One region of the Enterobacter sp. C3_dUdeg genome, then DNA from elsewhere that is predicted to be linked to it. Evidence: predicted binding sites of a transcription regulator. Region 1 holds the regulator's gene; the other holds the start of a gene.
What was found. Region 1 encodes Fur, which represses iron uptake genes when iron is present. Its sites were predicted from a motif close to ATAATAATGAGAACNACTATCAA; they were not measured.
Positions count from the first base shown of each region.

Region 1 (3,421 bases):
GCTGCAAAATTTAAATACGGTCCGGTTTGGGCGCGCGGTGGTTATATTCAGCCAACTGGCCAGACTCTGTTAGCACCGCACTGGAGCTTTATGCCGGGTACCTATCAGGGTGCCGAAGCCGGGGCGAACTTTGACTACGGTGATGCGGGTGCGTTGAGCTTCTCCTATATGTGGACCAACGAGTACAAAGCACCGTGGCACATCGAAATGGACAAGTTCTACCAGAACGATAAAAAAACCAAAGTCGATTACCTGCACTCGCTGGGCGCGAAGTACGACTTCAAAAACGATCTGGTGCTAGAAGCGGCATTTGGTCAGGCACAGGGCTATGTCGATCAGTACTTTGCTAAGGCCAGCTATAAATTCGATGTCGCGGGTAGCCCGCTGAGCACCAGCTACCAGTTCTACGGTACGCGCGACAAAGTCAGCAACGGTGGCGTCAACGACATTTATGACGGCACCGCGTGGCTGCAGGCGTTAACCTTCGGCTACAAGGTCGGTCAGGTTGATTTGCGTCTGGAAGGCACATGGGTGAAGGCGGAAGGGCTGCAGGGCTACTTCCTGCAGCGTATGACCCCGACCTACGCCTCCTCCAACGGTCGTCTTGATATCTGGTGGGATAACCGCTCAGACTTCAACGCCGACGGCGAGAAAGCGGTCTTCTTCGGCGCAATGTATGACCTGAAAAACTGGAACCTGCCTGGCTGGGCGGTGGGCGCTTCTTACGCTTACGCCTGGGACGCAAAACCTGCCGATATGGCCACGCCGGACGCATACTACGATCCCAACTATCGCCTGAAAGAGTCTTCCTACAGCTTAGATGCTATCTACACCCTGCAGGATGGCCGTGCGAAAGGCACGATGTTCAAACTGCACTTCACCCAGTATGACAACCACTCCGATATCCCGAGCTATGCGGGCGGTTACGGCAACATCTTCCAGGATGAGCGTGACGTGAAATTCATGGTTATTGCCCCATTCACCATCTTCTGATGAACGCACCGGCGGGCTGAGTCCCGCCGGCATGGAGACTGCACATGATGAAAAAAATTGTAATCGTCGCGTTGCTGGCATCAGGGCTGGTGGCGTGTGCTCAGAATCAGGCGCCGAAAGAGGACTCCCGTCTGAAGGAGGCGTATAGCGCCTGCATAAATACTGCGGAAGGATCGCCGGAGAAAATTCAAGCCTGTCAGAGCGTGCTGAACGTGCTGAAGAAAGAGAAAGCGCATGAGCAGTTCGCGACGCAGGAAAACGTCCGCGTGATGGATTATCAGGCCTGCATCCAGGCGCGTAAAACCGGTAACGATCAGGAAGTGGCGAAGCGTTGCGATAAGATCTGGAACGAGATACGCAATAACAATAAATAAGTGCTTTACGCCCGGTGGCGCTGCGCTTACCGGGCCTACAAAGGTGTCATAGCCCGTAGGCCCGGTAAGCACAGTGCCACCGGGCTTTTTCCAGGCAAAAAAAAAGCCAACCTTGCGGCTGGCTCAGAGTATGAATCTTATTATTTCGCGTCGTGCGCGTGATCGTCTTCGCGGCAATCGCCCTCAGCGCAGTGACCGTAAAGGTACAGGCTGTGGTTCGTCAGGCGGATGCCATGACGCGCCGCGATTTCACGCTGGCGCGCTTCGATGGAATCATCGCTGAATTCAATGACCTTGCCACAATCGAGGCAGATCAGGTGATCGTGGTGCTGCTGCTGGGTCAGTTCGAAAACAGATTTACCGCCTTCGAAATTATGACGGGTAACAATGCCTGCGTCATCAAACTGGTTCAGCACGCGATAGACGGTAGCCAGCCCAATCTCTTCACCCATGTCGATAAGACGTTTATAAAGGTCTTCCGCACTGACATGGTGATTGTCTGGACCCTGAAGCACTTCAAGGATTTTTAACCGAGGAAGCGTAACTTTCAGGCCAGCCTTCTTTAATGCGGTATTGTTGTCAGTCATGCGGAATCTGTCCTGTTGCTAAACGATTCACTTCTGTAGGAAGTGACAGAAAATGCACCCGGGATAATGCGTCTCATTATAGAACTGCCATGGCTAAATGAAAACTGCAAGTCTCAGGCAAAATATGCTTATAAAAACGTGGTATCACCAACAAACTTGCTCAATGGAAAACCACGTTTTATCAGGGAGACATTGTACAGGTCTGGGCGAAAAAGTTAAAAGATTGTAGCGATTAATTTAATCGGTTTGACCTGGAGCATGGGCGCAACCGCAGTTGCGCCGCGATAAAATCAGGCGTTCAGAATATCATCCAGGTGCAGTTCTTCACGGATCTGCTTCACCCACTTCTCAACGCGCTCTGCGGTCAGTTCTGGCTGACGGTCTTCGTCGATGGCCAGGCCTACGAAATGATCGTCATCGGCCAGGCCTTTAGACGCTTCGAAGTGGTAACCGGCGGTCGGCCAGTGGCCTACGATAACCGCGCCGTTCGGCTCAATGATATCGCGGATGGTGCCCAGCGCGTCACAGAAGTATTCGGCGTAGTCTTCCTGATCGCCACAGCCAAACAGGGCGACCAGCTTACCGTTGAAGTCCACTTCTTCCAGCGTCGGGAAGAAATCATCCCAGTCGCACTGGGCTTCACCGTAGTACCAGGTTGGGATACCCAGCAGCAGAATGTCATAGCCTTCCAGATCTTCTTTGCTGCTCTTGGCGATGTCATGCACATCAGCAACGTCTTTACCGAGCTGTTTTTGAATGTTTTTTGCGATATTTTCGGTATTGCCGGTATCACTGCCAAAGAAAATGCCGATGATTGCCATGAGTAAAATAACCTCTTGAAACTTAATAGTATGGTGGCGCAATTTGGCCACGGATAAGGGCAATAATAGCAGAACTGGCAACCCTGCGGAAACAGCTATCGCGCAGGACTGCACTCTGTGCTACATGAAAAGGGCGATAAAGGGGATTTTCAGACTTATGCCTGGCTGCGTAACGTCTCAAGCTGGACGAGCAACATCTCTTCAATGAGCTCGCTGCGGCTGATATTTCGCGCGTCAGCCAGCTCGTTCAGCGCATCGACGGCGTCGGCGTTAAGCTTCAGTTCGACACGCTTAAGCCCACGATTTTTATCGCGTTTAAGCTGGTTGCGTTTATTGATACGCAGCTGTTCATCGCGCGAAAGCGGATTCGTCTTGGGTCGTCCCGGGCGACGCTCATTCGCGAACAGATCTAGTGTCGTACGGTCCGTTTGTTCTTTGGCCATGATTCTGAGACTTCGGGGGAAACACGCCGCCCTGCTAATGCCCGGGCGATAAGCGCGCCATCATACATCACCAAAAACGGCACGCCAACGACTGGAAGCCCGCAGCCTTCCAGTCGCTTTCTTTTTAATCAATTTGCAGTATCAGCAAGATAGCGGCGAATGGCGCGCAGCACAGCATCCGGTTTTTCCGCATGCACCCAGTG
Region 1 is NZ_BAAKFX010000002.1:43,448-46,868, reverse strand. It holds gene chiP (chitoporin ChiP) at 1-993, shown strand, start outside; gene chiQ (ChiQ/YbfN family lipoprotein) at 1,041-1,367, shown strand; gene fur (ferric iron uptake transcriptional regulator) at 1,508-1,954, opposite strand; gene fldA (flavodoxin FldA) at 2,245-2,775, opposite strand; gene ybfE (LexA regulated protein) at 2,931-3,218, opposite strand; gene ybfF (esterase) at 3,347-3,421, opposite strand, start outside.

Region 2 (3,421 bases), on a different contig from region 1:
TTGCTATAGATGATTTTGGTACCGGCTACGCCAACTACGAGCGCCTCAGACGCCTGCAGGCAGACATCATTAAAATTGACGGCTGCTTTATTAAAGACATTTGTACCGATGATATGGATGCGATGATCGTGCAGTCGATGTGTAATCTGGCGAAGACGAAATCGCTGTGCGTCGTAGCGGAATACGTCGAAACACCGGCGCAGCGCGAGATGCTGCTTCGCTTCGGCGTGGATTACCTGCAGGGCTACCTGATAGGCAAACCCAAACCGCTGGAAGAATTGCGGGCATAAAAAAACCGGGAGCCAGGCTCCCGGTTTTTGTTTAACGCTAAACGTTAGAGTACCAGTGCCGCGATAGAAGCAGACAGGACGCTCACCAGCGTAGAGCCGTAAACCAGCTTCAGGCCAAAGCGAGAAACCACGTTGCCCTGTTCTTCGTTCAGACCTTTAATCGCGCCCGCGATAATCCCGATGGACGAGAAGTTCGCGAAGGAGACCAGGAACACGGACAGAATGCCTTCCGCGCGCGGAGAAAGCGTGCTCGCAATTTTCTGCAGATCCATCATCGCAACGAATTCGTTAGAAACCAGTTTGGTTGCCATGATACTGCCCACCTGCAGCGCTTCGTGAGCCGGAACACCCATCACCCAGGCAACCGGGTAGAAGATGTAGCCCAGAATACCCTGGAAGGAGATACCCAGCACCGCGGCGAACAGGGCGTTCAGCGCAGAAATCAGCGCAATGAAGCCGATCAGCATGGCGGCAACGATAATCGCCACTTTGAAGCCCGCCAGAATGTACTCACCCAGCATTTCGAAGAAGCTCTGGCCTTCGTGCAGGTTTGACATCTGAATGTTCTCTTCGCTTGCGTCAACGCGGTACGGGTTGATCAGCGACAGAACGATAAAGGTGCTGAACATGTTCAGAACCAGCGCCGCAACAACATACTTTGGCTCCAGCATGGTCATATACGCGCCCACGATAGACATGGACACGGTAGACATTGCGGTTGCCGCCATGGTGTACATGCGGTTGCGGGACATTTTGCCGAGAATATCTTTATACGCGATGAAGTTCTCAGACTGACCGAGGATCAGGGAACTGACGGCGTTGAAGGATTCCAGCTTGCCCATGCCGTTCACTTTGGATAACAGGAAACCAATTCCACGAATAACGAACGGCAGAACGCGGATGTGCTGCAGGATACCGATCAGCGCGGAGATGAAGACGATAGGGCAGAGAACCTTCAGGAAGAAGAACGCCAGACCTTCGTCGTTCATTTTACCGAAGACAAAGTTGGTCCCTTCATTGGCGAATCCGAGCAGTTTTTCGAACATTTCGGAGAAGCCTTTCACGAAGCCGAGGCCTACGTTGGAGTTCAGGAAGAACCACGCAAGTAAAACTTCAATGACCAGCAGCTGGACAACATAACGGATACGAATTTTTTTGCGGTCTGTGCTGACCAGCAATGCAAGTGCAGTAACGACAACAAGTGCCAGGACAAAATGAAGGACGCGGTCCATATTTGCTCCAAATATGAGGCAGGTTTAATTTTCGTGCACATTCTATGTAACAAGCGAAAAGAAAACGAGATCGAGGACACACTATAGTTACATCCTGTGACGAGTCTCAAAAATAGTGATCCACAATACATTTTTGTTATGTTAGGTAAATGAGTGAAAAGTTAAGTTTGTGTGCTAGTCTTCACAAAAGCGCGCGCGATTTTAGTTTCTGTTAGATCGCCCCACTTACCCGCCCGTCTATCGTTCAAAGCTATCAGAGAAATCACTGTAAACAGCATAAATGATCTTGATAATCATTCTCATTTTGATAGCATTAAACATAGCAAAGGCTATATTTCAGAGGCAGAAATGACAAACAGTCGCGTAGAGGGTAGCAGTGGCAGAGCCGCGCGCAAGTTGCGGTTCGCATTAATGGGACCTGCGTTCATCGCTGCCATTGGCTATATCGATCCAGGTAACTTTGCGACCAATATTCAGGCCGGGGCCAGCTTCGGCTATAAGCTGCTGTGGGTGGTCGTCTGGGCTAACCTGATGGCGATGCTGATTCAGATGCTCTCCGCAAAGCTGGGGATTGCCACGGGTAAAAACCTGGCGGAGCAAATTCGCGACCATTATCCACGTCCGGCCGTCTGGCTCTATTGGGTCCAGGCGGAAATTATCGCCATGGCCACTGACCTCGCTGAATTTATCGGTGCAGCGATCGGCTTTAAGCTGATTCTGGGCGTGTCGCTGTTGCAGGGGGCGGTACTGACCGGGATTGCCACTTTCCTGATCCTGATGCTACAGCGTCGGGGTCAAAAGCCGCTGGAGAAGGTTATCGGCGGTCTGCTGCTGTTTGTCGCGGCGTCTTATATCGTCGAGCTGATTTTCTCACAGCCGAATCTGGTGCAGCTCGGTAAAGGTATGGCAATCCCAAGCCTGCCAACCTCGGAAGCGGTGTTCCTGGCCGCCGGAGTGTTGGGGGCGACCATCATGCCGCATGTGATTTACCTGCACTCCTCGCTGACCCAGCATCTCCATGGTGGAACGCGCAAAGAGCGTTACTCCGCCACCAAATGGGACGTGGCGATTGCCATGACCATCGCGGGGTTTGTCAATCTGGCGATGATGGCTACCGCAGCCGCCGCTTTCCACTTTAACGGCCACACCGGTATTGCCGATCTCGACCAGGCCTATCTCACGCTGGAGCCCTTACTGAGCCATGCTGCCGCCACGATATTTGGTCTCAGCCTGGTGGCTGCCGGTCTCTCTTCTACGGTGGTGGGCACGCTGGCAGGTCAGGTGGTGATGCAGGGATTTGTCCGCTTCCATATTCCGCTGTGGGTTCGCCGCTCCGTCACCATGCTACCGTCATTTATCGTGATCCTGATGGGGCTTGATCCTACGAGAATTCTGGTCATGAGCCAGGTGCTGCTGAGCTTTGGTATCGCGCTGGCGCTGGTGCCGCTGCTGATCTTTACCAGCAACAAAACCCTGATGGGCGAACTGGTTAACTCAACGCTGGTGAAACGGACCGGGTGGGCAATCGTGGTGGTGGTAGTGGCACTGAACCTGTGGCTGCTTATTGGCACCGCATTGGGGCTCTAAAAGAAAAAGGAGCCGGGAGGCTCCTTTTTGCATTAATGGTGACCGTGGCCATGACCGTGGCCACGTCCTTTCCCGCCGCGATCCCAGCCGCCGCGACGGTCGTCACGATCGTTCCAGCCTTCACGGTAGCCGCGCTCATACGCGTTGTCTTTATACCAGCCGCGGTGTCTGCCGTTATCATGTTTCCACCAGCGGTCTCCGCGCCACTCATAGTGACGGTTCCAGTAGTCACGGTCGCGCCAGTAGCCACCGTCCCAGTATCTGCCGTAGTCGTCACGATCGCCAATTTGTAATTTTACTGATGGCAACAGG
Region 2 is NZ_BAAKFX010000001.1:2,192-5,612, forward strand. It holds gene AC27FC_RS00005 (sensor domain-containing phosphodiesterase) at 1-290, shown strand, start outside; gene AC27FC_RS00010 (NupC/NupG family nucleoside CNT transporter) at 335-1,522, opposite strand; gene AC27FC_RS00015 (Nramp family divalent metal transporter) at 1,871-3,109, shown strand; gene AC27FC_RS00020 (DUF2502 domain-containing protein) at 3,142-3,421, opposite strand, start outside.
Region 2: AC27FC_RS00015 (Nramp family divalent metal transporter) is a predicted target of Fur. The motif match lies at 1,809-1,831, and genes of this name have one in related genera.